2 linked regions of the Chroogloeocystis siderophila 5.2 s.c.1 genome follow. The protein of the gene in region 2 binds, or shares a complex with, the protein of the main gene of each other region. Links are inferred from orthologs where the notes say so. Each region holds a gene or a part of one and is shown on either strand. Other genes may lie near its edges. The genes, in order: uvrB and pcrA.

The links.
Region 1: the proteins of pcrA (region 2) and uvrB are in contact, whole or in part, in a crystal structure (PDB 7EGT), measured with the Thermus thermophilus proteins. The link is inferred for Chroogloeocystis siderophila 5.2 s.c.1 from one-to-one orthologs. Residues at the interface, in WP_096412145.1 of Thermus thermophilus: His654, Arg656, Phe657, Gln666, Asp668, Glu669, Lys680, Arg681, Leu682, Ser683, Lys685, Tyr686, Ala687; in WP_096411307.1 of Thermus thermophilus: Glu23, Leu25, Arg26, Asp27, Gly28, Glu29, Arg30, Phe31, Arg55, Glu326, Asp327, Phe328, Glu379, Ser382, Gln383, His398, Gly400, Arg401.

What each region holds. Positions count from the first base shown.
Region 1 is NZ_MRCC01000004.1:228,999-244,715, forward strand. Bases 1-2,996 are described here. They hold uvrB (excinuclease ABC subunit UvrB), read right to left. Parts: upstream 2,500-2,996; coding sequence 502-2,499; downstream 1-501. Other genes in these bases: NIES1031_RS06035 (MEKHLA domain-containing protein), read right to left, coding at 1-372; NIES1031_RS06045 (hypothetical protein), read left to right, coding at 2,669-2,996. Also shown: more of NIES1031_RS06045, read left to right, coding at 2,997-3,130; NIES1031_RS06050 (CsbD family protein), read left to right, coding at 3,388-3,570; NIES1031_RS06055 (hypothetical protein), read left to right, coding at 3,705-4,133; NIES1031_RS06060 (hypothetical protein), read left to right, coding at 4,230-4,751; rpe (ribulose-phosphate 3-epimerase), read right to left, coding at 4,848-5,552; NIES1031_RS06070 (S8 family serine peptidase), read left to right, coding at 5,796-7,391; NIES1031_RS06075 (serpin family protein), read left to right, coding at 7,486-8,787; NIES1031_RS06080 (AI-2E family transporter), read right to left, coding at 8,975-10,156; NIES1031_RS06085 (hypothetical protein), read left to right, coding at 10,265-10,801; NIES1031_RS06090 (LCP family protein), read left to right, coding at 11,061-12,488; NIES1031_RS06095 (alpha/beta fold hydrolase), read right to left, coding at 12,490-13,377; speB (agmatinase), read left to right, coding at 14,475-15,407; pyrH (UMP kinase), read left to right, coding at 15,582-15,717. UniProt on the Escherichia coli protein: The UvrABC repair system catalyzes the recognition and processing of DNA lesions. A damage recognition complex composed of 2 UvrA and 2 UvrB subunits scans DNA for abnormalities.
Region 2 is NZ_MRCC01000001.1:198,842-214,583, forward strand. The notes cover bases 5,648-8,668. They hold pcrA (DNA helicase PcrA), read right to left. Parts: upstream 8,322-8,668; coding sequence 5,973-8,321; downstream 5,648-5,972. Other genes in these bases: NIES1031_RS00945 (SnoaL-like polyketide cyclase), read left to right, coding at 8,600-8,668. In the rest of the region: NIES1031_RS00905 (inositol monophosphatase family protein), read right to left, coding at 1-641; NIES1031_RS00910 (thermonuclease family protein), read right to left, coding at 635-1,174; NIES1031_RS00915 (2Fe-2S iron-sulfur cluster-binding protein), read right to left, coding at 1,209-1,577; tRNA pseudouridine(55) synthase TruB, read right to left, coding at 2,037-2,927; NIES1031_RS00930 (META domain-containing protein), read right to left, coding at 3,074-3,580; NIES1031_RS00935 (trypsin-like serine peptidase), read right to left, coding at 4,226-5,515; more of NIES1031_RS00945, read left to right, coding at 8,669-9,274; NIES1031_RS00960 (acyl-CoA dehydrogenase family protein), read left to right, coding at 10,093-10,347; NIES1031_RS00965 (ammonium transporter), read left to right, coding at 10,599-12,011; NIES1031_RS00970 (hypothetical protein), read left to right, coding at 12,027-12,452; NIES1031_RS24630 (MOSC N-terminal beta barrel domain-containing protein), read left to right, coding at 12,462-12,689; NIES1031_RS00975 (MOSC domain-containing protein), read left to right, coding at 12,641-13,279; NIES1031_RS24115 (hypothetical protein), read left to right, coding at 13,315-13,518; NIES1031_RS00985 (VOC family protein), read left to right, coding at 14,022-14,432; NIES1031_RS00990 (DUF1579 domain-containing protein), read left to right, coding at 14,508-14,987; NIES1031_RS00995 (SDR family oxidoreductase), read left to right, coding at 15,271-15,742. UniProt on the Escherichia coli protein: A helicase with DNA-dependent ATPase activity. Unwinds DNA duplexes with 3'-5' polarity. Translocates on single-stranded DNA with 3'-5' polarity. Initiates unwinding more efficiently from a nicked substrate than double-stranded DNA.

The sequences.
Region 1 (15,717 bases), on a different replicon or contig from region 2:
GATATAAAACCGCTGACCAGTTTTTGAGATGCGGGTAGCAGAATAGTGACAATAGCCTTTATGAGTTGTTTCTACAAGTAGGCGATCGCGTTCTTGTTGTACTATCTCCTCAGCCGATTTGCGCGAAGGCAATGTCGTAAATTCTTCCCAAGAAAACTCCCACAGTGTTAATGCTTGCTGATTACCATAGTTGAAAATTGGATCGGCTTGTGTACCATGCGAAACGACAACAAACGGTGCAGTAAACAAAGCTTGGGCAATTTCCGCTGGTGTTCCCGTGATATCGAGTAAGGCATTCCCCGTCCAGTACTCAAAACTGTACATTAAGCGCTGACTTTGACAGATAACTTCCTGCTGCTGCCAAACAAACATAGACAATCCACAATGTGTCAACCATCAACCATACTGTACGTGATCGGGAATGCCATCCCACCGTCAGCGATCGGTAACGCAATCCCACCATAAGTAAGGGTTTAGCAATGCCAAACCCCTGCATATCCCTCAATGTCCCAATAACTTATCGCGCAGGTGCTTAATGCGATCGCGATACTTCGCCGCTTCCTCAAACTCCAAATTCTTCGCGGCTTCCTTCATCTGGGCTTCTAACTGCGTAATCAACTCAGGAATATCAGTTAACGGTAAATCATCCGCTTGTTCGTAAGCTTCTTCGAGTTGTTGCGAATTCAACCGCCGCGACACTTCTAAAAACGACAAAATTGCATTATTTGTACGCTTAACGATTGGTTGCGGTGTAATACCGTGTTTTTCGTTGTATTCTAGCTGAATTGCGCGGCGTCGCTCGGTTTCTGAGATCGCTTTGATCATGCTATCCGTCAGATTATCTGCATATAGAATTGCTTGTCCGCGAACGTGACGCGCCGCCCTACCAATTGTTTGAATCAGCGATCGCTCTGCACGTAAGAACCCTTCTTTGTCCGCATCCAAAATTGCCACTAACGAAACTTCTGGTAAATCCAAGCCCTCCCGCAGCAAGTTCACCCCGACTAAAACATCAAAATTGCCTTGGCGCAACTCTTGCAAAATCTCAATTCGCTCAATCGAGTTAATTTCGGAATGCAGATACCGCACGCGGATTCCCTGATCTTGCAAATATTCTGTTAAATCTTCCGCCATGCGCTTTGTCAAAGTTGTCACTAAAACTCGTTCGCGGCGCTCAACGCGTTCTTTCACTTCTCCTAAAAGATCGTCAATTTGCCCTTCGGTAGGACGTACAAAGATTTCCGGATCGACAACACCAGTAGGACGAATCACTTGTTCAACAACTCGACCTTCTGAAAGTTCTATCTCCCAATCGCCTGGCGTTGCTGATACAAAAATACACTGATTAACCTTCGACCAAAACTCGTCAGCCTTTAACGGGCGGTTATCGGCGGCGCTGGGTAAGCGAAATCCATGCTCAATTAAGACTCGCTTCCGCGCTTGGTCGCCATTGTACATCCCGCGAATTTGTGGAACGGTGACGTGCGATTCATCGACGACAAGTAACCAGTCGTCAGGGAAGTAGTCGATCAAACACTCTGGCGGTTCGCCTGGTTGACGCCCCGCTAAGTGGCGCGAATAGTTTTCGACGCCGTTGCAGTAACCGACTTCGCGTAACATTTCCAAGTCATACCGCGTTCGCTGATCCAAGCGCTGGGCTTCTAAGAGTTTACTTGCTTGCTCTAATTCGGCTTTGCGTTGCTTAAGTTCAGCTTCAATCGCATCGCACGCCGCTTCTAAGCGTTCTTCTGGTGTGACAAAGTGACGCGCTGGGTAGATATTAACCGCAGACAAGCTTTGAATAATTTCACCCGTTACCGGATCGACGTAGCGAATCGCATCAATTTCATCGCCAAAGAATTCAACGCGAATAATCCGATCTTCGTAAGCAGGACCAATTTCTAACACATCACCGCGTACCCGAAAACGCCCTCGCCCTATTTCGACATCGTTGCGGCTATATTGAACGGTAGCCAAATCACGCAGAATCTGTCTTTGATCGACTTCCATTCCCATTTTCAAGGGAATTGCGGCTTTGAGATACTCTGAGGGAATCCCTAAACCATAAATACAGCTAATCGAAGCAACAACGATCGCATCGCGGCGTTCAAATAGCGATCGCGTTGCGGAGTGTCGCAACATATCGATTTCATCGTTAATTGAAGCGCTCTTTTCAATATAGGTATCGGTGACTGGAATATACGCTTCGGGCTGATAGTAATCGTAGTAGCTGACAAAATACTCCACCGCATTGTTCGGGAAGAACTCGCGTAACTCGTTGCATAGTTGCGCGGCGAGCGTTTTATTGTGCGCTAGCACCAGTGTTGGTTTCCCAATTTTTTCAATCACCGCCGCAACGGTAAATGTCTTTCCGGTTCCCGTCGCGCCGAGTAAGGTTTGGTACTGATTTCCCTGTTTGACGTGTCGAGTCAGTTGAGCGATCGCGTGGGGTTGATCGCCAGTCGGTTGAAACGGTGCTTGGAGACAAAATTCTGTCATACAGTTTTATGAATCCCTTTACTTATCTTTACATATTTAGTTTTATTTATGCATACCATGTGAACTTATTTAGACCTAAATAATGCTTTTTCCAGTACACTCAAAATCAATCGCAAAAACAATTTTTCTAATTATTAAAAAAAAACTTGATATCAAGAAGGATAAAACTATGGTTGCAAGTAGCACTGCTAAGGTAAACGAAACACTGCGCAACGCAAATTCTAGTTCAGAATTATCTACACAAATCAAAAATAATAACGTTCCATCAAGCTCGCTACCAGGTGATCGCCCGATCGGACATAGCACATTTGAAATTCGCGACACAGTCAATCTACTGGGGATGCGTCCAATTGTCTCAAGCGATTTGCAAATTTCTGATACAATTAATCTAGCAGGAGTGCGCCCGATTGTCTCAAGCGATCTACAAGTTTCGGATACAATTGATTTAGCCGGAGTACGCCCGATTGGGTCGAGCAATTTGCAAGTTTCTAACACTATAGACTTACTGGGCATTCGTCCTATTACCTCGAGTGATATAAAGGTTTCCAAAACCATTGCTACATCGGGAATTCGCCCAATCGCTGCAAATATCCTAGAAAAATACGACGATCTTATGGGTTACATAGATTAGGTTAAAAATTAATAGCCACTTCTTGGTGACTGGTATTGTAGAAATGCCAGTTTTTTTGTGTAAGTATGATTCTCTTCATTTAGGCATAGTAGTCAACAAACTTCTACTTTTCTCACTCTTTATATTGATAATCTTAATATGTCTTCTGACAGAAGCCTGCATTGTCGTATTTCGGATAAGTTGTAAACGTAAGCACAAACAAACTTCAAGGTTGCTAGATAGCGCGATAAAGTTTGTTTAGGAACAAGGAGAAAAAAATGAGTTTAGAAGATAGAGCTAAAGCTACAGGTAAAAATATCGAAGGTAAAGCTCAAGAAGCTTGGGGAAACCTTACAGGAGATCCCGAAGATAAGGCAGAAGGCAAAGCAAAGCAAGCAGAAAGTGAAGTACGTCACGGTGTAGAAGACGTAAAAGATAATGTAAAAGAGAAGCTTGACTAATTGCTAATTAATTAACTTAAAAGGTCTAGGAGAACTAGACCTTAGTAATTTATAAAGTCTCATAAAGTTTAACTCAAATCAGCAATTAGCTTTGTAATTCTGTAAGTAATGGGAGGAAAATTAAAGTGAATTTTATGCAGAGATTTCGTAAAGTTCTGACGGCGCTGACCCTAGTGTTAGTTCTTACGATGTCTGTTGCTTGTAGCAGTGCGGTTAATGCCAAAGCGCCAACAACTTTACCACCAGCCGCAGACACAACTGGAAACTACGCATTACTAGAGCGTGGCAATACCTCCGCCGGACAAGACTTTGGTAACTGGGTAGTTCAGACAGGTAGAGGCTTAGTTCAAGACGCATATGTCCGCGACCAAAACAAGTTGGGTGTTGTGATTACGCCACAAGTTCGCCCTAACGAGGTAAGACCTTTAGCAAAATCATTACTCCAAGGCTTCCATAAAACTTTCCCCAATCAAGATTTAACAGTTTTGATGTACGCTCCTGATAAAAAACTGATTCTGACTGCTCAGTACGACACTCAATCGAATCAGATCAAGTATCAATAAAATGTGGTAAATAATTCAACCTTAGCTTGAGCAATTAGCTGAGGGAAAATTAAAAGCGCAGTGCGCGACAAGGCAATTCAAGCAAGGAGAGGAAAAATGTATAACAGTGAGCAATACAAACGCCAGATTATGAACGACTTGGCGCAAGGTGATTCCGAAACAATGGATGAAGTATCCACCAACGAGCGCCAATACGAAAATTTTGATGATTTTGCGCAACGCTCATCCCACGCAGAACGCCGTCAGTTATTTGGACGCTCTTTGCACCCCGATCGCATTCCTCCCAGCCAAATGGAGCCAGAATTGCAAAAAGCGATCGCGCAAATCAAGCCCAATGAGAGAGATGACGTCGCCCGCGCGTTCTTCAAGCACCTCAAAGAAAGAGGACTGAGCGATCGCCAGCTTGAACAACAGCTAGCTTTATCAACTCATCATCCAAACAAGATGAGTGCAGATGATGTTAGCAAACTTGCTACTTTTGTCTATCACAATCATCCTGATATCTTCCAAGAAGTCATGGCGGAGCAGCCAGGAATCATCAAGTTCCTCAGCAATCCTTTAGTTGCTGCGGTTCTCGGAATTGCTGCGGCTAAATGGTTAGGTAGTCAGCGCAAATAATCTCATAGGGGTAAGGCTTACCTTACTCATTGCTTAAACTAAAAAAGAGAGTAGATCGCGATGGTCTGCTCTCTTTTTCATGAAACTACCAAACTTTTAAACTGTTGCTAATTCTGGAGTCGGACGCTTACTGTTGCGAATACCCTTGATCGCTTCAGCATAATCTTTGGCATTAAATACCGCAGACCCAGCAACGATCGCATTTGCACCCGCTTCAATCACTTGCCAAGTATTATTTGCTTTTAAACCGCCATCAACTTCAATCCAAGGATCGAGACCGCGATCGTCAAGCATTTGACGCAGTTTGCGAATTTTGGGTAATACAGCAGGAATAAAACTTTGACCGCCAAAGCCAGGGTTGACACTCATGATCAAAATCATGTCACAAAGCTCTAGCACGTATTCGATTAACTCTAGCGGAGAACTAGGATTTAAAACAACACCAGCTTTTTTGCCCAACTCTCTAATTTGACCAAGCGTGCGGTGCAAGTGCGGTGAAGCATTGTGTTCAGCATGAACGTAAATGTGGTCGGCTCCAGCCTTTGCAAAATCTTCGACATATTTTTCTGGTTCCACAATCATCAAGTGGACATCCAGCGGCTTTTGAGTAACAGGACGAATAGCTTCAACGATTAATGGACCAATCGTGATGTTGGGAACAAACCGCCCATCCATCACATCAACATGAATCCAGTCGGCTCCTGCTGCATCCACTGCTCGAATTTCGTCACCTAGACGCGAAAAATCTGCTGATAGTATAGATGGAGCAACTACAATAGGCTTTTTGCTGGCTTGGGTCATGCTACTCGTTCTCCTGCTTCCTCGATTGTATGCATTTTAACAAAATCTTTAGTATTAAACGTGCGATCGCCAAAACTTCTTATAGCAATATTGCGCCTCTAATCAAACAAAATTTCTTATCAATTTATGCAACGGCTTAGAAGACTCGCTACAAAATAAAGAAGTGAGGAGCAAGATCTTATCAACGAATTAGCACTAGTTAATTATAATTTTTTGCCCAAAACTGAGTGAATTTAGAAATCAATGGTAAGAAAACTTGTCTGGCTAGTAGGAGGACTAAGCGCTTCCTGTATCAGTCTTCCTGTTCTCGCGTTAGAAACAACTTCAGTAGGAGAAGCAGGAATTAATGCATTGCGGTTACACGGTGCGCCTTACAACCTAATTGGTCGCAAAATAGGTATTGGTCAAGTAGAAATTGGACGTCCTGGACAATTTGGCTTAGATAAAGCTGTAGTGCGCAATCAACGCATGAGTTTAGCAGGTGTCTTTTTGCGCAACCAGCCAGCAAAACCTAATACAAATATTGACCCGCACGCGCAAAACGTTGCGAGTGTAATGATTAGTACTGATAAAGCCGTACGAGGTGTCGCACCAGGCGCGCGACTTTATTCGACTGCGGTTGGTTCGCTGAGAACAGGTGGTCAGCCAGAAGAGTGTTTATCTGCACAACACATTGCGCAACAAAACGGCGGTGATGTCCGCGCGATCAACTTTAGCTTCGGCGAAACGCTTGATCGCGATCCGCGACCGAATGCGCTTTTAGATGGTCAAGCCTTACTGACGCAATGCATCGATTGGTCTGCCCGCGTTCACAATGTGGTGTATGCGATCGCAGGTAATCAAGGTAAAGGCGGAATACCCATCCCTACGGACAACTTTAATGGTATTAACGTTGCGTTTACCACTCGCAGGCAAGGAATCTTCACGCGGCTGGATGTTTCTAATTTAAGCGATGCGATTTCTGGTGGCGTTGGCGGTAGACTCAACGGTCGAGAAGTCAACTTAGGTCCACGGCGGGCGATCAGTTTAGTCGCTCCTGGAAATAAAATTACGTTGCTCAATCCAGATGGTAAAACGACGCAAGTCACTGGGACAAGTTTTGCCGCACCTCATGTTACCGCAACGGTTGCGTTACTACAAGAATACGGCGACAAGCAACTGAGTTCGCGTCAGCGTAACTGGAGTTTAGATGCGCGCCGTCAGGAAGTCATGAAAGCCGTAATGCTCAATTCGGCGGATAAATACCGAGATCCAGGCAATGGATTACTGCTAGGAATGAGCAAAACCATTTTGGATAAACAAAACCAGCACTGGTTAAATTCAGACGCTTACCGCAATCCGAAAATTCCCCTACAAGCACAGATGGGAACAGGTCAACTTAATGCCTATCGCGCTTATCAGCAATTTAGTGCAGGTCAATGGCACCCCGCAAGACCTGTCCCCGCGATTGGTTGGGATTATCGGACGGTCAACGATAGTGCGCATCACGATTACGTATTAGCGCAACCATTGCAGCAAGGCAGTTTTGTATCGGTTACGTTAAATTGGAATCGCCTGGTAGAGTTGAACGATACGAACAGAAACGGTAGATTTGACGTAGGAGAAACTTTTCGCGATCGCGGTTTAAATAACCTTGACCTTTACTTGCTTAATGCTGATTCCGGCGCAATTGTTGATACAACTTGCACTTCCACAAGCGAAGTCGATAGCGTCGAACACATTTTTTGTCGAGTTCCCAACACTGGTAAATACAAAGTCCGCGTTCAGTTTCAGCAAAAAGTAAATCACGCCGTTCAACCTTATGCGCTAGCGTGGTGGACTGTACCTGCGAGAAATTGACCTTCTACAACTGTTGTTGCAAAAAACGTAACCACAGCGCGATCGCTACCACAACGATGGCATAGTTCGCATAAAGAACTAGGGTGACAGTAGAATGCAGCCTTTCCTGCTAAGACGCTATGCAATTCGCCTCGGAAGACGATATGTCCTTGCGGCGACAGGCATCATTTTTCTCGGAATCATAGGATGTTCCAGAATCGATGCGATCGATTCGGTTGTCGCCCAGCCTCGTTTGAATCGTCAAGATCCCGACAATATACAAGTAACACCATCGGCAGTGGATAACAAATTAGTTGCAGCAAATACACGATTTGGGTTTAAACTCTTTTCGGAGATCTTGAGACAACAAAGCGATCGCAATATTTTTCTCTCACCGACTAGTATCGCGATTCTGCTAGAAATGCTCTACAACGGTGCTGGTGGCGAAACGCAACAAGCAATGGCGAAAACCTTAGAAGTACAAGGCATTAGCCTCCAAGATATCAACGCTGCCAACACCGCGCTGCTCAATACTCTGACAAATCCCGATGCGAATGTACAACTGGCGATCGCAAACTCACTTTGGGCAAAGCAAGAATACCCCATCCGACCCGATTTTTTACAACGAACTCAAAGCTTTTACAAAGCACAAGTCAGCAATTTAGACTTTGATTCCCCCGATGCGACAAATACAATTAATCAATGGGTAAACCAAAACACGAATGGCAGAATTGAGCAGATTGTAGACGAGATTAATCCTGAAGATGTGCTGTTTTTGATCAACGCGATTTACTTTAAAGGTCAATGGACCGATGAATTCGACAAAAGCCAAACAACAGATGCACCATTTTATCTAACAAGCGGTACGCCGAAACAACACCCGCTGATGTCGCAAACGGGTAGATACCGATACTACGAAAATCCACAGTTTCAAGCTGTTAGCTTACCCTACGGCGAAAACGGCAGACTCAGTTTATACGTCTTCTTACCTCGTCAAAACTCGAATCTATCAAACTTTTACCAACAACTCAATTCGGCTAACTGGGAACAGTGGTTAACTCAATTTAACTTGCGTGAAGGTACAGTACGGCTACCGCGTTTTCAAATGGAATATGACGTAACACTCAACGATACCCTTAAAGCATTGGGTATGAAAGTCGCGTTTGCAGACAATGCCAACTTTTCGGGTGTCGGCGACGATTTAGCGCTAAGTGAAGTCAAGCATAAAACTTTTGTCGAAGTGAATGAAGAAGGAACCGAAGCGGCGGCTGTGACATCGGGAAGAGTGATGGCGGTATCTGCACCCATTGCAGAACCTTTCGAGATGACAGTGAATCGTCCTTTCTTCTGTGCGATTCGCGATAACCAAACAGGAACCGTTTTATTTATGGGTTCTATCGTCGAACCGCAAGCTTAGCAAGGATGTACGCACATGTTTTAATTATGGGGGTGGTATGTCGGCTATCTCGAACGCGGCGATCGCGTTTACTTTTTCGCTATGAATATTGATATGTTGCGTCCTGAAGATCGATAGGCAAGAATTGGCACTACTCATCAGAGCCTACAAAATCTGAAGTTGCTGGAATAACCTGTTGATTACCTTTCTACACCTGATACGAACTTTTAGGGGGAAGATCTTCAGCGGCTTTTTGTTGCGTGACTTCTACGGTTGTTTGCGAGGCATCACGGCTTGGTTCGGCGGGGACATCATGTACTGCTACTGCTTCGGGTTCAGAAGAACGTACCGCACTTAGAGCCGTTTTAATCACAACAGCAGTCGGTACGGCGACAATCACACCTAATAAACCACCGATTCTCGCTCCAGTTAAGACCGAAACTAGTACCCACACAGGATTTAAACCTGTCACACTCCCCAAAATGCGCGGCGCAACTAAGTTATCTAAAATCTGCTGCACAATCACCGCCGCAATCAAAACGCGCGAACCTAGCCAAAAGTCTTGCAATGCGACCAGTAATGTGGTAATGGCAATACCCACAGTTCCCCCAAAGGGAACCAACGCCATAATACCAATCGTGATACCAAACAGTAACCCGAAGGGTACTTTTAGCCATAGAAAGATCGCCGTGAGCGAAGACCCCATGCACAAACCAAAAATCAGCTGTCCAATAAAGAAATTTTGGAAGCTAAGGCGTAATGTTTGCGAAAAAGGAGTACGAAGCTTTGTCGGTAGCCATTGAACTAAACTTTGCCAGAGGTCATCGCCATGCTGCAATAAGTAAAATGCCAACACCATTGTTAGCAAAAAGTCTAGCAGGCTTGTAAGCGTGACAACCGCGAGATTTAAAACTTGCACCGCGATCGCTTGCAGTTGCCCTTTGACGCGATCGTTAATTTGTACCACCAAAGCATCAAGATTCAATGGTAAACCTTGATTTTCTGCCCACTCATTCAACAACATCAACTGATGTCGCCCTGAATCAATTAACTCTGGCAACCGCGCTACGAGTTGTTGGGCTTGCATCAATACCAAGGGTACGAGCGTCACCCCCACCGCCAGCAATATCGATAACGTTAGCAAAAACACCAAAACCGCAACCTGTTCGCGCCTTGCGCCTTGGCGTTCCATCCAACTGACGGGATAATTCAGCAAAAATGCTAACAGTGATGCCCCGACTAAAATCACAATCAACGAGTGGAAGTAATCAAAAATCGTCGATACTGCCAAAGCATTTAAAACAAGCAGGGGAGCGAATAGCGCGATCGCTAACAGCCGCCCAGTCGGCGTCATCACCTGCCACCAATTTAGGAGTTTGCGTGTTTGCATTTACCAACTGCCAAATAGAACAAACTCAATTTCTTTTTCCTTGCAGCCTATTATCTCTAACTCTATCGCTTTGACTCATCCCTCTACCTCAGGATTCTAAAAACTGTTATGAACAATCGTCGAATCAAGGTGAATAGCCCCAGTCAGTTTGCTCAACACGAGCAAATTGCTAGCGCAAGGTTACTAGAGAACGCATCGGTAACTTCCTCTCAACGTCAGCAGCCGACTCAAAACCAAGTTGCACATTCTGTGACTGATCCTTATAACAATTTCCTCATCGCTGATTCCCAATTCCCAACTCTTCCTAACCGTCTATTGCTATTGTTCTATCTCATTCCTGTGATTGGCTTTTTTCCATCGCTTTGGACTTTGTATCGCCGTCAAGGTAGCAAAGAACAATTTGCACTTAGCCGTCTATCGATTACCTTAGCAGGTACTTGGTTGTTAGGTTATTTGTTAATGGGTGTTGGCGCGGAAACTTCTGAGTTTCCAGCACTGCGCTTATTAATCTTAAACAGCTTTTTGACTTCGGGTTATTTTCTAGTCAGTCTTTGGCTAATGTTTTTGCTGATTCAAGGTAAAGCTGTGCGTCTACCAGGATTTAGTCAATGGGCAGAGCGCATCTTAAGTAAGCATTTACCCTAATTCAAGAGTTTTCAGTAATGAGCGGTGAGTTATATAAAACACTATTCTTCCTCTGCTGAGGGTGGTTAATCTACACAAATCCAGTTAAACTCCAAACAGCAAAAACTCAAATTTCTAGCGAAAGTTCCGATATCCTGCGAGATGTGTCATAGTTATTGCTATTTATGGCTCACTACAGTTGATAATTGAGGGCTAGCTTGATCTAACGTCTTTTGCTTTCTTGTTCTTAGATGAACTGCTGTATTTGTTACGTGTGAGGATGTCTGTGCCATTTCATAAAATTTCTGCTCAAAATCCCTCTGTAACTGCGACTCCCCGAATCGTCAACACCAAGTATTCCTCAGCTAAGTCAGGGCGTTGGCTGTGGTTTTGGGTGGCAATGTCGGGCATCGCGATGTTGTCGGCAACCGCTGGAGCGCTGTTAGCTGTATCTTTATCGAGTACCCCGTTAATGCAATCGCGGCTTAGCCCCGAAGAGAAAGCCGTTTTTGGCAGGGGCGATCGCATTTCTAAAACAGGCTTACGCCTTGCTGAATTGACTCGTCCTGTGAATATTCTGGTTTTGGGCGTCAAGGTTCTCTCTTCTGATGTTGACGATCCTGATATTAGGTCAGAAGACTTAGGCTATCACGCATTGGTTAATTCTTTTGAAGGTCTTTCGGATACGATGCTGTTGCTGCGGTTTAACCCAGAAACAGAAAAATTAGCAGTACTTTCGATTCCTAGAGATACGCGTACCCATGTCGATGGATTAGGCGTCACAAAAATTAATGCCGCGAATGCTCGAGGTGGTCCTGCACTCAGCGCGCAAGCCGTGAGCGATCTTCTCAATGGCGTACCTATTGATCGCTACATCCGCATTAACGTTCAAGGCGTTGAAAAACTAGTTGATGCTTTGGGTGGTGTCACGGTTTATGTCCCCAAAGACATGAAATATCAAGATGACAGCCAACACCTGTATATCAATTTGAAAGCAGGGGAACATCATCTCGACGGTAATCAAGCGTTGCAATTACTGCGCTATCGTTACGACGAATACGGCGATATTGGTCGCATCCAACGCCAGCAAATGGTGATGCGGGCTTTGATGGAACAAGCCCTAAACCCGACGACCTTGGCGCGAATGCCGCAGATTATGTCGGTGATTCAAACGCATATCGATACGAACTTGACGGTAGAGGAGTTAATGGCGCTCGTCGGTTTTGGCGTCCAAACAGAACGTGCGGATGTCGAAATGCTACTTGTTCCAGGCACTTTTAGCACGCCAGATCAGTACGTTGCAAGTTATTGGTTACCCGATAAAGAACGAATTGCCACAATGATGGCAAAGCACTTTAATGTGCCTACCGATTCGGAAATGAGTGATGTCGATCCGGCAAGGCTACGAATCGCCATTCAAGATAGCACAGGAAGCGATCGCGCGATCCAATCGCTGGCGAACTTTCTCCAATCCTCTGGATATCAACGCGTCTACGTCGCTAACCGTTGGAATGAACCGCTGGAAGTAACGCGGATTGTTGCCCAGCAAGGTGATGTTGATAGCGCGCAAGCGATTCGCAATGCTTTGGGATTTGGTGAAATCCGCGTAGAAAGCACGGGTAATCTGCGTTCGGATGTGACGATTCAACTCGGTCAAGATTGGCTGAGATCGCGTGTTCGCGCATCGTCGCGCAGAGAAGCGCAGTAAATTAGATTTGCTGTGCAATCCATTCTTGTAATATCGGATTGACTTTTTCGGGTGCTTCATCTTGGGGACAATGCCCAACACCTTCAATGGGAATAAACGCTTTTACTTGTGGGTAGTTCGCTAATTGTTTACCCAATTCAAATGGTTCCCACGGATCGGCAGTTCCCCACAACATAATTGCTGGACATGGTAGCTGTGGTAACAAATCTTCGGGTAATGGTCCGGAAGAATACGCCGTGAAAGCTAAAAAGACGGCGACAGCACCTGGATCTTTGGCTGGTGCCATCAAAATATCAACGAGTTCATCTGTCACCACTTCCGCATTCGCGTACGCCTGCAGCAAAATCTTGCGGACGGTTTTTGGCTTGGCAATCTGATTGAAGAAAAAGTTGCCAATCGGTTTGACGGCGAGGATTCGTTGCACCAGGGGCGCACCAAAACGGCGATACCAAGGTAAGGTTGCCCGTTTGCGATCGTGAAGCAGTCGCAACGAACAGTTTAACAGTGCAATACTTCTCGCAATATCAGGATGATCGACAACGGCTTGCATCACCGCGATACAACCAATCGAATTTCCCACTAAAAACGCGGGTTCGCCCACAACCTCGCGGCAAAAATCGGCAATTTGCTGTCCCCACGTTTCAAACGTGTAGTGCATTTTTTCTGTGGGTTCCGGTTTGGCAGAACCACCAAAGCCAATCAAATCAATCGCATAGACACGGCAAGTTTCAGCAAGTACGGGAATGTTTTTGCGCCAATGCCACCAAGAAGCACCAAAACCATGAATTAACACAACCGCAGGTCCTGTTGTGCCTTGCGTTTGATAGCAAATCGGAAATCCTCGCCAAGTCCAAGTTTTCGTCGCGGTGAAGGATAAAGTAGCAGTCATAGTAGGGGTCGGGGTTCAGGGGTCAGGGGTCAGACGGTCAGAGCAATGCCTTGCCCGTATCAGGGTTAAATAAATATTTCTATTAGTATCAATAGGTGATCGCCCTAATTGTATTGTGACAATTCTTCACAAAATTTTAAATTTAATTTTATTATTTCTATTAGACTAGAAATATGGAATCAAGCACGGCAAAATATGCAGATTTATTTGCGGCACTTGCGTCAGAACCTCGGCTAGAAATTATGCGATTACTCTTTGCAACTTATCCGCAAGGAATGATCGTGAGTGATATTCAAGCCAAATTACAAATTCCCAATTCAACACTGTCGCATCATCTAGAGAAATTGCGACAAGAGCATCTCATCAGTTCTAGAAAAGAAAAGCAATATATCTGGTACGCAGTCAACACCAAGACAATCGAAGATTTATTAGCTTTTCTCTTTAACGGCTGTGCGATCGCGAACCCTCGCAGTAGACAAGACAAGCTAGACCCTGTTCGCAATCCATTCACGGAGGCAGGATTTATGTTTGAAGGATTCTTAAACTCCATCGAAAGCCTATTTGATAGCGTGTTTGACCGGATTGTGCTTCCCAGAGGTTTTGAAAGATTCACGCAAAAAGCAACGCAAGTCATTGCGCTAGCCCAAGATGAATCGCGCCGTTTGGGACATCAATACGTTGGTACTGAACAACTTTTATTAGGACTACTCGGAGAAGGAACCGGAACCGCCGCACAAATTCTTTTAGCCGAAGGACTCAACGTAGAAAATCTGCGAATAGAAGTCGAGAAACGCATTGGACGTGGGAAAGGAACGCCGCTGGATATCCCTTTTACACCGAGAGCCAAAAGAGTTTTAGAGCTTTCTGTTGAACAATCACAGCGATTAGGTGATCAATACATTGGTACTGAACACCTACTGTTAGGAATTTTGCGCGAACGCGGAGGAATGGCGGTTCGCGTCCTCGAAAGCTTAGGAGTTAATCTATACAGCTTAGAACAGCGAATTCTTCAATGGAATGCATCTAATTAGTCGTGCAGCGCTCACCTGGAGTATGCCAGGATGGTTCGTGTTGTGTTCCTGTTAAACTCATTTGTCATGCTGGCTCAAACTTCTACAGCGGTTACACCTTTCTTGGGCGCAGACGTTGCGGCAGATTATGCTGCGGCGCAGGTTGTTATTTTACCAATTCCCTACGAAGCAACAACAACGTATCGGCGTGGCTGTGAAACCGGGCCTGATGCAATTCTCGCAGCCTCGCAGCAAGTGGAATACTATGATGAGGAACTCGACTGGGAAACGGGACTTGATGTAGGTATCTACACGCATCCGGCGATCGCGGATACTAGAAGCGGAGCTATTACCTCCGAGGAAATGTTGCAAGTTACCAAAGAAACTGTTTTCAAGCTCGTGCGAGATGGCAAATTTGTCATTTCTTTAGGCGGCGAACACAGTATTACCACAGGCATTGTGGAGGCGTACCGCCAAGCGTATCCAGATGAATCATTTACCGTTGTGCAAATTGACGCGCATGGAGATTTGCGCCACGAGTATGAAGGCTCGATTCATAACCATGCTTGCGTGATGCGGCGGATTGTTGATATGAAATTACCAACGGTTCAAATTGGCATTCGCGCGATTTGTAAAGAAGAAGCTGACTTAATTAAAGAAAAAAATCTTACCGTGTTGCGCGCGCGAGAAATTGCTGCACAACCGAATTGGATCGAAAATGCGATCGCCGCAATTCCCACAGAAAAGGTATTTCTGACGATTGACTTAGATGGCATCGACCCCACACTGATTCCCGGTGTTGGAACTCCTGAACCTGGTGGTTTGAATTGGTACGCACTGACAACATTTCTGCGTGGCGTCTTTGACAAACATCAAGTCATTGGCTGTGATGTGATGGAATTAGCCCCAGTGACTGATTCGGTCGTTTCAGAATTTACCGCCGCTAAGCTTGTTTACAAACTGATTGGTTATCACGCAAAGGGATCAGAGGTGAGGAGCGAGGAGCGAGTAACAAGATAGGGAATAGTGCGGTACGAAGAGCCAAAATTACGCTGGGCAAGACAATTAAGGTGAATTCCTCTATTGACTAACCCCTCGCTTTTCGCTCCTCATCCCTAAAGTAGGTAGAGACACAGCACCCCTCTACTGCTATCTTAAATTGGAGGCAATTGCAATCAAATTTATCCTAAATGCATGGGAAAACCTTACCGGCGGATTTTACTAAAACTGAGCGGTGAAGCCTTGATGGGCGACCTGGGCTATGGGATCGACCCGACCATCGTTCAAGAAATTGCGGCAGAAGTCGCAGAAGTAGTAAATAGTGGCGTAC
Region 2 (15,742 bases):
AGTCCGCGTTCCCAGTAACCATCTAAGCGCCCACACGCGACATAAGCTAAATCAAGCGCGGCGGAGCCACTGCGGCGCACGCCTTGCGTAAGATGTGTGAGATGACAGAATTCTGCATAGTTGTTGTCTGGTGTTTCGCGGCGATCGTAGGCAAAACCTGTAACTAAAAGGCTTTTACTCAGTTCCTGCGTTTGGGAAACAGAAATTGGGCGGCGATCGCGTGTCGCGCCTAAGCCTCTAGCAGCCCGAAATAATTCTTGATGGAAAGGGTCGAAAATCACGCCTACGTGGGGACTCCCCGCAACGAGTAACCCAATTGATACAGCAAAACTAGGGTACTGGTGCGCGAAATTGGTTGTACCATCTAGGGGATCAATTGCCCAAAGATAATCGCTGGTTGAATTTCCGACGTTACCTGATTCTTCCGCCAAAATTCCATGTTGCGGTACGTGACGCCGTAGCACATCTAAAATGACGGCTTCGGAAGCTTTATCGGCTTGGGTGACTAAATCTCCAGGGCGTCCTTTTTCAACAACTCCATCTAATGCACCATAATAGCTTTGAACAACCGCTCCAGCAGCTAGCGCGGCTTCTGTTGCAATATCTAGATAAATTTGCAGTTGGGAAGTTGAAGTCATAATTGACGAGATTGAAATGGCAGTGATTGCGGAGGTGTCCTCTGCAATATTAGCTGACGGCGAAATTCTGCTGGAGTCAAACGCATTGGTTGAAAGGGATTCCAAATCCCCCGCTCCATGAGTCTAGCTGATTCTTGCGCGCGAGTCAGTTGCTGAGTGTACTTGTCATTAGGGTTTCTAGCAACAGCTAGAAGATATCCCTGTGCGACAAGCCATTCATTTAACAATACTTTGTCATACCATACATACGCTTGGTAGCGACCAAAACGGTCTTTTTGTTGCACGTCGAACTCTAGCAGAACATTGCTGCCTTGAACAATTTTTTCTAATTGTTGTTTTGCCGTTTGTCCCCACGGCTGTTGTTGCAAATCGGGTGCGTCTACTCCGATGAGGCGGACTCGTGCATTAAAATTACTTTGCGCCTCTAAGCCGATGACTTCAAGTGTATTACCACTGACTACCCGCGTTACCTTGACAGTCTTACCTTGCGGTGTTGTTTTTGGCTGACACGCCGAAATTAAGAGTAGAAGCAGCACGCAAACAATTTTAAACGTAGCATGACTCTGACCTCTAATCTTCATCTAACGGTAAACCCGCCCGCACTTTTCCTTTACCAAAATAACGTCCGAATTGTAGTTCGTATACTTCATCTTCGTCTTGGGTTTCGACTTCCAAATCAGAAAGTGGGTAGCTAACGCACAACAACGCATAGCCTTTGGCGCGTAATTCGGGAGATAAGCCCATCGCTTCGGGTTGATAAATTTCTCCTGATAGCACTCGTACCGCACAGGTTGTACAAGCACCATTACGGCAGGAAAATGGCAGTTCTACGCCTTGCTTTTCGGCATTTTGGAGGATATAGCCGTCTTCAGGAACTTTGAGCGTGTAGTTCTTATCGCGCGCGCGATCGCGAATTTGAATTTTGTAATAACGAGTCATGAAGCTAATAAATTATCTATTCTTGCTGAATGTGCATGACTTCATTGTATAATTATAATTTGTGACACCTGGAGAGGTGGCCGAGTGGTTGAAGGCGCAGCACTGGAAATGCTGTAATAAGGCAACTTATTCGAGGGTTCGAATCCCTCCCTCTCCGTTCTAAAACCTAAAACTAGCTAGTAGCTTTGCCACAAACCATGGTTGATTTGTTTTGATTCAATAATTGCGTGGCACTATTCAGACTATCAGTGTTTATGCGACTTTGCTGCGTATAGATTGAAGAAGGAGGGCATGCTAAAAATATAAGAATACAAGCGGCTTTAGAGCAAGCTTTTATTAACCGGCAAGCAATTGTTGCTCAGCTTTACATCGAAGCAGAACAAGCAATTAACGAAGATGCTAGTCTATCACGAGTACACACAACATCAATCAGCAACTAAAAATTCTAATTGAAGTGGCTTAAAAGACAATTTGTGGAACTAACGTGGTTTCTGTATCTATTATCGTTAAATATCCAATCCCTAAAAAGTTCTCGCCTTCGTGATAAATCCGCAACGGTGAGTTTAACGGTAATTCATCAGTAGCATCGTAAGAAACTTTTTGACCTTGACACCATTTTTGAGCGATCGCAATAGGTAAGGTGACAGCATGAAGATGCTGTAATACCCGTGTCGGTAGAATAGGTTGAAAACTGTGTTGTTGAATTTGAAATTCCAATTGCTCAAACGTTAAGCTATCTGCAATTTCAAAACCACTACTGTGCGTGCGGATGAGTTTAGCTAAAGTTCCACCAGTTTGTAAGACTCTACCCAAATCGCGAGCGATCGCGCGAATATATGTTCCCGCACCACAGGTGATCACCACCTCGATTTGCGGAAAATCACCTGGGTACCAATTTAAAATTTCAATCTGAAATATTTCGACACTCCGTACAGGAATTTCAACATTTTCCCCTGCACGGGCAAGATCGTATAAGCGTTTTCCTTGAACTTGGATTGCACTATAACGCGGCGGTATTTGCTCAATTTTGCCTTGAAACTGTTTGAGTGCGGTTGCAACTTGTTCTAGAGTTAAATTTGATACTGGCTGTGAGGTAATAACTTCCCCTTCTAGATCATCGGTTGTTGTCGTAATTCCTAGTTGAATTGTTGCTTGATAAGCTTTATTTCCTGGTAAAAATTGTAACAATCGGGTAGCTTTACCTAAAGCGATCGGTAAAACTCCTGTCGCCGCAGGATCTAGTGTTCCGCCGTGTCCAACACGCTTCATTTGTAAAAGTCGTCGTACGTGCGCGACGCAATCGTGAGAAGTGAACCCAGGGGGCTTGTTTAAATTGAGGAAACCTAGCACTAGTTGTTACGAAAAATAGTAAAACTTAAATATTGTATTTTGTACTACATAGCAATCGTTTGTTTTTACCATTTCCCTTTGCTGAAGAGGCAGAAGATAAGTCATCTTGGGGCTTAGTTATAACTGTTTTCAAAAGTGACATGGTTTTACTTTGCTTTTACAAAGTACAGCACTCCCTCACTCGTATCACCTTTATAAAATAACATTAAACGACCTGAAGCATCAGTCGCAATACAACGTACCGATTGGAGAGCAAAAAAGAATTGGGATTCCTGATTCATTACCTGTTCGTCACAGCGCATTCGAGTTGCACTTAATGCGCCTACAGAAAGTTGATTATTCACCAAATTATAGGAGCCGTTGAAACTATTACATCCCCCAGAACCATTTACTTGATTGTTTTCAAAACGCAGAGATATCTTGGTTTTGGGTACAAGAGTGACAACAGACCCTTGACGCTCCCAACGTTCAAGTTGCCAAGAATAATTTTTGAAAGCTATATCAGACTGCAAAGAGGATTCGGAGGACATAGAAAGTAATTGGGTTAAAGAAGACGTTGTACCAGCCAATAAACTAAGACTGTAGCTTAAGACAACCCCCGTGGTAATTAAGATAGAACCCAATGGTACTAAAAAAAGTTTGAGTGTAACCATCTTTGTTCGCATGATGGATAACCTCTCATCTATAAATGAAGTAGAAATTGAAGATCCCTATCCTCTTTTTTCAAAGCTAGGTAAACTCAAAGACACTTTTTTCCTATTTTCTGTTCCCTCTACAATCGCGTATAAAGAGAGTAAAAACGAACGCTGTTAGAGTTAGAATGCTGTGATTATAAAAAAATTAGAAATCTCAGTCGATAAAAGTCTTTGCAACTATAAAATTGCAAGCAATTGCTAATATATCAGTCTCGTTGGGGTAGTTGAGACATTGAAGATACGAATAACCATTACTCTAACTAATTTTCAACCCTGATCTCTGACCTCTGCTACATATATAGCAATCTTATTTGAGTTGTAAGATTTTTTTTGGAGACGTAGACGCGGAGCGGCATGCCGTAGGCTACCACTCCAGACACAGAGGAAGGAGCCAGTGCGCCCTTGGGGGTGTCCCCCGTTACAGCAACTGGCGTAACGCAGAGAAAAGAGAGAGTCTCACGAATGATTTAGGACTGCTATATTTATTTTTGTTCAATCCACTGGATTTTTATAATAAAATAAATGCCTTTAATAGGCAACGAGATTGTAACCTCTAAAGGCACTTATTGCTAACAATTAATAACACCTAACTATTGGTAAATATTAAGTACAATATCCTAGTTGTTGAAAAGTCTGGGAGCTACCCGAAGGTCTTGAGGAGCATAATGTGTTCAGCAAAGAACCAATATTGCCGGCTCCAAAAGTACCATAACTACTAGAAGGGTATTGTGTATTTTGTGCAAATTGAGATGAGTAATTATCTTTTGGTGAATTTGGATCAATAGAACCCCAAGAAGTGACACCGACAATTACGTTAGCCGTAGATGCATTGCCTGCATTTGCTCCTCCAGAGAAAGCGGGATCTTGATATCCAAAATTAGCTAACCAAGCTCCTCCACTTGCGCCACCAGTAAAATTACTACCTTGATAGATTTGCTTAGCACCACTAACTGTGGTCAGATAACTAGGTCCATCAGATCTTTGCATAATCCGACCTGAATCTGATAATGCTGGATATCCAGTGGTGGTAAGTGCAGCAACTGATAAATTACCTGTACGACTAGAGCTAACAAATGAATAATTATTCCAACCGTAAGTTAAATATCCAGTTATATCTCCAATAAACTGACCTTGGGAATTCTTGCGCAAAGCAATAACCGCTAAGTCATTGTTTCTAGCCGTTCCGCTTCCTGTGTCGGTTCCGTTTGCCCAAGAAGCAGGTCTCACAAGTGATTCCCAAGCCCAACTTCCATAGGGAGCAGAGCCATTATAAGATGCTGGTGTAAATGTGAAACCTGAGAAAAGACTTGTGCCAGTGCCAAAGTCCTGAATGCAGTGTGCAGCGGTGACAATTACACTTCTACGAATTAAGGTTGCAGAACAATGAGTGGTTCTAGAACCGATGTTGAATGTGAGCCTTCCCATAGTACGATAAGGATAAGTAGCGCTGAGGTAAGCATTAGAACCAGCACCTACGGCTGAAGTAGGCAGATGTGACACTCGTTTGGAAGTGTATGGTACTGAAATAGAGCCAAAAGCTTGAGGAATAATCGAGTTATCTACTGAATTTGTAGAGAATTCTCCATTCATACGATTTCCTTGATTAGAAACCTTCCCTGGTGTCGCTACTCCTGGCGTTACTCCACTTTGGTTGATTTCTGCTTGGCTAGATGGAGTGAGATTAGGAAGATATAGTGGTGCTAGAGAATTCCTGTGTGGCAAAGAGTTTTTGATCGCCGTTGGAGACAACGGTTGTTGTTGTCCTACTACGACTACGGCAACATCACGGTTTTGGGCAAGAGCCTCAGACCCATAACTACTTAGCAAACTTAGTAGTAATCCAGTTGATGCAATAGTTAATGATTGCGTAATTGATATGTGCATATTGTTCATGATTAATTTATTAAGCACAAAAATTTATGGCAACAGTTAATTTTTTGCCTCAGCGCTTTGGTGAGCAATAATTCGTCACTGTGAGATGCGATAGCCTATTAATCATTTACCATTCATAAACATTGACACTCCTGCTTAAAACTTGTCTGCAAGGTGTCCCTCAACGTCAAATCTTGCCTTTCCGGAAGTATCCAAGATTTTGTAACATTTATTCATGTAGAGCTATGTAGTTTTACATAGCTTGTAAAACCAGAGGCGAAAAACAGTGAAGCGATACGAATACAGGCTCGCTGTTGTCAGTTGAGCGAGTATTGAATGTTACTAAAATTTATTCAAGATTTCACTTGAAACCCGCGATCGCCAAGCCTAGCCAGTTTGTGATGGCTACACTCAAGTGGTTCAAATCTAAGTTAAAGATTGATGCTCAATCCATGACAAAAAGCAAGTAGTTTTAAGATTAATTTACTCGTTGCAACTGGGCGATTCTCGGATCAATAATTTTTTGACCTAGTGTGGGAAATTTAATCGCGACAGAGACTTTATTTCCAGAACCGAAAACATGAGTGATTTCACCAACTCCGAAGGTTTTGTGTAAGACGCGATCGCCGACTTGCCAATTTTGCGGACTTGTATTTACAGGAGTCGCAGCTACTTCTCTGCTTCGCGAAGCGATACTTGGTGGTTTTGTGTAACTCCGACTCGCAGGCTGTTGATCTGCAAGTAATTCTTCGGGTAACTCTGTCAAAAACTGCGAACGAATCGCCGGTTCGCGCGAACCATAAAGACGACGTTCCCGCGCGTGCGAAAGATGCAAGAGTTCTTGCGCGCGAGTAATGCCAACATAACACAAACGTCGTTCTTCTTCTAAAGAATCAGGATCGTCTAACGAACGGAAATTAGGTAATAAACCTTGTTCCATTCCTACTAGGAAAACTACAGGAAATTCTAACCCTTTAGCCGCGTGTAGTGTTAGTAAAGAAACGGCTTTTTGTCCTTCTTTTAAATTATCTAAATCAGAATTTAAAGCTGTGCTAGCTAAAAAAGCTTCTAAAGAAGTATCTTCACTTTCTTCTTCAAATTGGACGACAGCATTGTGGAGTTCTTGCAAGTTTTGCAGGCGTTCTAAACTTTCATCATTACCTTGGTTTTTCAAGTCTTGAATGTAACCTGATTCTTCCATAATTGCTTGCACAATGACCGATGCCGGAGTAATATCGACTTGTTCTTGCCAGTGGCTGATTAACTGCGCAAAACTCGTCACACCTTTTACCGATCTCCCTGCTAAAGTACCCGCCGATGTCTCATCGCTGATAATTTCCCACACAGGAATACTTAATTCTTGCGCTGCGCTTACCAAAGCATCGATTGTAGCTTTACCAATACCACGACGCGGTGTGTTAATTACACGTAGCAAACTCACGGTATCTGAAGGATTAACAATGACCCGCAGATAGGCGAGAATATCTTTAATCTCTTTGCGATCGTAAAACTTCAATCCACCAACAATTGTATAAGGAATACCCCAGCGTAATAGAGTATCTTCAAACGGTCGCGATTGTGCATTAGTGCGGTAGAGAATAGCAAAACTACCCCAATCAAAATCAGAATAGCGGCGTTCTAAATTGCGAATTTGATTAATGACAAACTGCGCTTCCGCAATTTCATCATCGGCTTTGTATAAATAAATTTGTTCGCCAGCCCCACGCGTAGGTTTGAGAATTTTATCGATGCGCTGAGTATTATTTTCTATTAGTTCATTGGCGGCTTGCAGAATGTTTTCTCTAGAGCGATAATTTTCTTCTAGCTTTACCATAGTGCGAGTATCAGCATCAGGCAAACCATCGCCAAAATCAGACTGAAATTCTAGTAAAATTGTAAAATCTGCCATACGGAAACTATAAATTGACTGATCGGCATCACCAACGACAAAGATCGAGCGATTTTGCCAATTCCAATTTTGTTTATTTGTTTCTCCGTTGGTAACAAGTAACCGAATTAAGTCATATTGCGTCCGGTTGGTATCTTGATACTCATCAACTAAAATATGTTGAAATTTGTTATGCCAATAGCCTAATACTTGTTCGTTTTGTTGAAAGAGTTGTACAGGAACGAGAATGAGGTCGTCAAAATCTAAAGCGTTATTCTCGGCTAAAGCGCTTTGATATTGACTGTAAACTTCAGCGATAACGCGCCCGCGATAATTGGGTTGTTGACGCTCAAACTCTTGGGGAGTTAATCCTTGATTTTTCGCATTACTAATTGCATAGCGTACCGAACGCGGTTCAAACTTTTTATCATCTAAATTAAGTTGTTTAATCACTATTTGTTTGACAAGGCTTTGCGCATCAGATTCATCAAAAATTGAAAAATTGCGATTCCAACGCCGTCCTTTTTCATCTTGATATTTTTCAATATCAAATCGCAGCACGCGGGAAAATAAGCTGTGGAAAGTACCAATCCACAAATCTTTAATCATTGTTTTATACACGCGCGATCGCAAACTTGTCTGTTCGTGCGGTACTAACGCTTCTAAGGGCTTTCCATAGTCACGAATCGCAATTTGTTCGGCAAACAGCTTTTGGATGCGTTCTTTCATCTCCCGCGCGGCTTTATTAGTGAAGGTGACAGCCAGGATATTTTCAGGATCGACGCGGTGTTTCAGAATCAGATTGGCAATTCGGTAAGTCAGCGCCCGTGTTTTACCAGAACCTGCGCCAGCAACGACCAACATCGGACCGCAGAAATGTTCTACAGCTTGGCGTTGACTCGGATTGAGGCTATGGAGAAAGTCAATACTTGTCGTCATGGGTGTAAGAAGTGCGATCGCGCTTAGGGCTGCAAAAGATATATCCTGTCTGACTTATATTACAAAACTTATGCGATGTTTGTAGCTTCCTACTTATTGCAACCCAGGTGTAAATCTTTAGCAAATATTAAGCTAGCTGGAGTTCAGTAGTACCACTGTTATTATCTTCAAGAATAAATATTCTAGTGAGATTTTCAGTAAATTTCGCATTTATGCGCAATTTACAGTTTGCTAAACTCTATCAAATTAAATCCTTTCGAGTAGCGGAAACGACAATTATGGGTACATCAGATACACCTTTGTGGGTTCAAGACAGAGATACAGTGATTGCAAAGGAAAGTCATGCTGAGTGGCGTTATGGAGAACCACCAGACTACTCGCGTAATAATGCAGCACTCAAAGAGCAAAGTCAATACAATCATATCGAAGGTTCTTTAGAGGCGATCGTCCAAAATTTAGTCAGAACTTTTGAAATGGAAGCCTCTTTTAAGACGAATCCTCAACAGTGGTTATCTATTGTTGCTGATAAGTTTCGGATGCGGACAAATAATCAGCCAGAATACACAGCTAACGATGTTGTTGCTGCGGGAACTTACAACTTATTTTTAGGAGAATCAGAGCACTATAGTGCTAAGTCTGAAGATTTTGAATCATCAGGAAAAATCTTTCATGATACTTTTCCGAATGGTTTCTTATGGGAACTTATTGAAGTGTTAGCAGGACCACCTAATGTAACTTTCAAGTGGCGTCATTGGGGAACTTTTAGCGGTTCTTACAAAGGACATGAACCTACAGGAGAAGTTGTAGAAATCGTCGGTATTAGTGTAGCGCGGGTGACTGACGATCTCAAAATTGAATTGCTAGAACATTATTTTGATACTAATTCTTTCTTAGGAAAACTAACATCAGGTGGAACGATTGCAAATGGCTGTCCTTTTCATCAACAAGCATAAAGATTGACTTTTAAATGACGCGCGATCGCTTTCTGTATCATGTATATCAAAAGCGATCGCTTTTGATAATTTGTGCGTTTCGATATTATTTTATTTGGACTAACTCTGAGAGGCGATCGTGCTTAGTAATTTGGTGAATAACAAGGGCGCTTAGCAGAAGGGCGCGAACTTGTGGTGCGACTACTCACGCGACGCTTGAGGGAGTTACCGCCACAGGTGCAAACTCAAATTGCATCGCTGTCGTTAGAACAAATCGCTGATTTAGAAGCTTGGTTGAGTCAAAACGTTTAATTTAAAGCTAAAGATGCTTCTTATGCATAAATTATTGAGTTTGCCAATATTTTAATGCGTAGACATTCTACAGTTGATTCTAGTAATTCTGCGGAAGCGATCGCAGCCACTCTACAAGAGAATAAAGTCAAGGCATATTTACCAAAGACCAAGGAATGCTCGCTAACTTTCAAACTAATGCTCAATTGATTGATTGGACCAATGAACAATCCTTCGCTCAACCTGTAGTTTGTCTAAAAGATGGTCACGATATCGCATTGTGAATTATGAGTATTACCAGGCACAAGAATTTTCCTCAATCGGTTCGGGTGCCGTGGAATCCGCTATCAAACAGATTGGTCGGCGAGTGCAACTTTCAGCTGCCCAGTGGAAGCGGGAAAATGTCCCGCAAGTGTTAGCTCATCGTTGTGCTTATCTGAATGGGTTAATTGACTCACCATTGCCCAGCCGCTCAGCATAATTGCTTGTAGAAAAAGTGACATGTTCCCCGTTCTGCTTACTTACATTGGTACTGGCAAATTAAATTTATTGCTGCCAAAAACGTCGCTCAAGTTTGTGATAAAATGCTTCATGCTTGCGGTGGTACAGGCTTCAAAAAAGAATTAGGAATCGAACATTATTTACGTGATGGTAAAGCCGGGTGGGCTATGGGACCAACAAATGAAGTACTAAGACAATTTGTTGGCAAATTGGCATTATTAGGAATCGACTCACTCGACTACTGGAATCAACACGTCAATGAGCATCATGAGCATGTATTACAAACGAAATTAACAAATTAAATATTGAAGATAAAAAAACAACTCGCTGAACTTTACTCGCCCAAGTAGCCGCCGAAGAAGCTAAAAATTCTCCAAAAGTTCTCCAAGAAACTACAATATAATCCTACCTTTGTACGTCTGCGATTTGCTCATTTATGAGCTTCATCAATCTAAATCGCTATTGGTAACACTGGTTACAAACAATAAAGACTACCAGCCGCAAACTTGTAATAACAAATCTATCGCAAGTATGAACTTACCAAGCATTACCCATGAATGCTGAAGCTCAAGAATTTTTAGGAACCTTCATATCAGAGAGCTACTACTTCTATGCCTCTGTATTCATGTTACTGATTCATGCGGGTTTTCTTGCCTACGAAGGTGGTGCATCACGCACCAAAAACGTTCTCGCTACGATGGTAAAAAACTTACTCACCCTTTCTAGCGTAGGACTCGCATTTTTCTTTTTTGGATGGTGGGTTTATAACGCTTTTCCTCTATTTCCTGTGAGTGGAGGAATCCTTGGTCCGTGGACAACTGCAACAAATGATACCATAAAAGCGGCAATGGCAGTTGTAGAAACATCTTATCCTTGGTCGCCTGCGTTAGCACCAAACACCGCCGATCATCTAACCGGAGTTTTCTTTTTTGCCTTTGCATTATTTGCTATGACTACAGCCTCGATTCTTTCAGGAGCCTTGATCGAACGAGTTAAAATCGGTGCATATATTATTATGTCAATCATTCTCGGTTCGTTTACCTGGGTTGTGGCTGCGGCGTGGGGATGGAACCCCTTTGGTTGGTTTTATACTGCATTTGGCTATCACGATTTTGGTTGTTCAGCAGTTGTTCACGGTGTTTCTGGCTTCTTTACTTTAGGCGTATTACTTAATCTCGGTCCTCGAATTGGTAAGTACGATGAACGAGGCAATCCTAAACCAATATTACCACATAATCTACCGTTAACAATGGTAGGTTTGATGCTTATTTTTGTGGGATTTTATGCCTTCTTAGCAGCTTGTTTAATCTTCCTACCAGGCTATACCAGAGAAACAACGATTTACGGAACTCCAATGACTTTAGCTTCGATTGGAGTTAATACAACGCTCGCATTAGCATCTGGAATTATCGGTGCTTATATTTCTTCTAAAGCCGATCCTTTTTTCACAATTTCAGGAGGACTTGCGGGAATCATTTCAGTTGGTGCTGGCATGGATTTATATCATCCAACTGTTGTCATTGTTTTAGCGTTCTTTGGTGCATTTTTAATGCCAAAAGTCGCTTTATTTATCGAAAGAATTGGGATTGATGATGCAGTAGGTGCTTTTGGCGTACATGGTTTTTGTGGATTGCTAGGAAGTTTAGCAGTAGGAGTATTAGCAACTGGATATCCTCAAGGCGAAGGTGTACCGGTAACAGGTTTTATTGGACAATTAGTTCCTACCTTAATTTGTGTCATTATTTTAGGCTTTATTCCAGGTTATACTACAAGCTGGCTACTCAAGAAATTGCATCTTTTACGCGTACCTCGTGATGAAGAAATTGCTGGATTAGATATCGCTGACTTAGGTGTAGAAGGCTATCCCGAATACAGCATGAATTGGGCAACATCAACAGTGACTATACAAAATCGTGCTGAAGCGGTAACAGGAAGATTAGAGCCACAACCAGGGATGCAAGACTAAACAAGGGAGAAAGATATGAGTAGTCCGTTTAGCAATCCAAAAGAATTTCTTGAAGCTGAAGGACCAATTTACACCTTTGGCAACAATCCATCAATTATTACTTTTTTACTGATTGTTAGTAGTATTCTCTTCTTGTGGTTTATCTATGCTTCGTACAAAATAAAAAGTGGCAAGCTTCCAGCAAAAAATCCTGTGGCTTTGAGTCTTTTAATTGTGGCAAGTGCGTTGTCTTTAGCAGGAACAGCTTATAATTCTACAGTTGATAAAATCCATCAACCTGCGAGAAGAGAATCACGAGTTATTAGCTCAAAAAAACAGCAATGGCAACTACCAATGACTTTAATAGGTATGGTTGCATCGGGTAGTTTATTGCAACGTCGTACAAAGAATCGTCAAAGAAAGCGAATTAAAACGACTAATCGTAATCAGCATGAGTTGTGAGGTATTGTGATGAGAGCAGCGTTGGTAGTTGGTTCAGTTGTTTCTTTACGGCGCTACCCTGTTAAATCAATGATGGGGGAAAAATTGGATGCGACTGAGATAAGCCACAAAGGAGTAGTCGGCGATCGCGCTTATGCTTTAATTGAATTTGCCACAGGTAAAGTTGTCAGCGCCAAAAATCCTCGCAAATGGCTAAACTGTTTGATTTCCACGCTGCTTTTGTTGCTTCACCAATAATAAACAACATTCCGCCCGTTGAAATTACCCTTCCAGACGGAACAAAACTATCAAGTGAACAAGAAAACATCAACGAGTTACTTTCCGATGTGTTAGGGCGTGGGGTAACACTGGCATCAACCGCACCGCCCGAACCTATCCTAGAAGAATACTGGTTAAACATGGAAGGGCTTCCCTACCAAGAAACTGTTACTGATGAAAAGATACCAGCGGGTACTTTCTTTGATTTAGCTACATTACATTTGCTCACAACCGCAACAATCGAACGCTTACAAAAATTAACACCATCAGGACGATTTGAGATGCGCAGCTTTCGCCCTAATATTGCAATTGCTTCAAATACAACTAACGATTTTATCGAAAACGACTGGATTAATCGCATCGTTGTGATCGGTGAAGAAGTTCAAATCAAGATTACGGGCTTTTGTCCGCGTTGTGTCATGACAACATTACCGCAAGGCGATTTACCGAACGATCCGAGTATTCTCAAAACTGCGGTGCAGCACAATCATGGTAATGTGGGCGTTTATGCCAGCGTAGTGCAAGGTGGTACAATCAGTTGCGGCGATTTGATTCAAATTTTGGGTTGATACAGGTACATATTTACTTTTACTGAATACAAGAAGTGACTGTTGCGGTTAAATCAACTCATGCATTTTACCTAGATATACCTGTACCATTGGGCAAAGTAGTTGCAGAATATCGCATCACGCCTGGAAGTGCGATCGCTTACTCGGTTAAAGTCGGAAAATATATTCAAATTATCGACATTGCAACCTTATGGTATTACTCCGCGACTCGGTTGGGTAGCGGTAAATTCCTTTTTTAATACAACCGTCACAGGGGAAGAGGCGATCACTTTTACTGAATCTTGGTCGCGTCCAGAGTAACGAAGCTGCGTCGATGGTAAGGCAGCTATACCCAGTTCCTACAGAGCTAGTGATCAACGCCTTGTGGCATCTAAGGTTTCAGCACAACAATGCCGTCAAAACCTGATCGCCTCTTTGTTGAGGTTCTAGTACGGCACTTAAACAACTCATCAGCAGTGTGGTGTTGTTCTTGCCAGCGTTTCTGAGACTTGTGTTTTGTTCGTCAGTGTGTTCCAAATCAATCACTCAGCTTCTTGTCGATGAAGTTGGGCTTGCTGAGCGTTAGTTCAACACCGTAGGTTTGAATTCTAAATTACTTTGCACATCTTTCTTAAGATATATTTCGCTGGTGAATAGATTTCGTCTCTTATGGTACATTTGTACTATTCAAGTGGAAATCAGGGAGCTACATCATTTCACGCAAGTAGATTCTTCAATCATCAATTAGCCAAAGGAGCGCACGATGCAGTTGAATCCCTATCTGACTTTCAACGGACAATGCGAGACAGCGTTTAAGTTCTATGAGCAGTGTCTAGGTGGCAAAATCGAAGCGATGATGAGCTATGGTGAGTCGCCAATGGCAGAGGAAGTGCCGTCGGAGTGGCGCAACAAAATTATACATGCCAGCTTAATTGTGGACGACCGACTATTAATGGGTTCTGACTGTTCACCTGAGCAGTATGAAGAAACAAAAGGCTGTTCTGTATTACTCAACATTGACAATCCAGTAAAAGCAGAGCGTATTTTTCAGGCATTGGTTGAAAACGGGACAGTGCGGATGGCTATGCAGAAGACATTTTGGGCTGCCCGTTTTGGTATGCTTGTCGATCAATTTGGCATCCCGTGGATGATTAACTCCGAGCCAGCCGCTTGATGCATTAAACATTACGGTGAAACGAAAAGCTGAGCATAAGCAATAGAGACAAATAAAGCACAATAGGAGTCAGCGATGAAGACTGAACTACAGAACGAACACTATTGGCTACAGAAGCTTGTTGGCGAGTGGACATACGAAACAGAGGTGATGATGGAGGCAAATCAGCCTCCGGAAAAGGCTACGGGAACCGAGAGCGTGCGATCGCTTGATGGCATCTGGATTCTAGCTGAAGGACACGGTGAGATGCCTGGCTGTGGTACTGCAACAACGATGGTGACACTTGGCTACGATTCGCAAAAGCAGCGTTATGTGGGCACTTGGATTGGCTCGATGATGTCTCACCTTTGGGTATACGATGGCGAACTAGATGCGGCTAGAAGGGTGTTGACGCTCAACGCAGAGGGACCGGCGATGACTGGTGAAGGGCTGGCAAAGTACAAAGACGCGATCAAGTTCAAAAACGACAATCATCGAGTGCTGACATCGTCTGTGTTGGGCGATGATGGAGAGTGGCACGAGTTTATGACAGTAAATTATCAACGGCAGTCATAGCAGAATTCCAGATTTTAGCACCATGTAGCAGGACGGAAGAAACAGCTATTGAGCATTGGCGGCTTTCCAAAGCACGACTCAGCCGGATACACGATGTCATGGCTCGCTATGTTGACGAAGTACCTGGTCTAGTGACATTGGTCAGTCGCCAAAGTAAGGTACATGTTAAGCGGTATCAAATAACACTCGCAGCACTCTTATGCACTCGGCAGTGTTTTACAACACATAGTTGCGATCGCTAATTAGATATTTGCTTCCCCAAGTAGAAATGGAGGAGGTTTAGATGATAAATCAAGTGCTGAAGAACAAAGTAGCTTTAGTTGCAGGAGCAACACGCGGTGCAGGTCGCGGTATTGCCATTGAACTAGGTGCGTCAGGTACAATTGTTTATGTCACAGGTCGAACCACCCACGCTCAACGCTCCGAGTACAACCGTCCTGAAACTATTGAAGAAACGGCAGAACTAGTAAATCAAGCGGGCGGTTATGGTATACCGGTTCAGGTCGATCATCTCGATCCAACACAGGTTCAAGTTCTGGTAACGCGAATTGAGAACGAGCAAGGTCGGTTGGATATCCTAGTTAATGATATCGGTGGAGAATATCTGGCAGAGTTTAATCGGCCCGTGTGGCAGCTTTCTTTAGAAAAGGGACTGCGATTGTTTAGACTGGCACTCGATACGCACATCATTACTAGCCACTTTGCGCTACCGCTTTTAATCAAAAATTCAGGGGGTCTAGTCATCGAAGTCACTG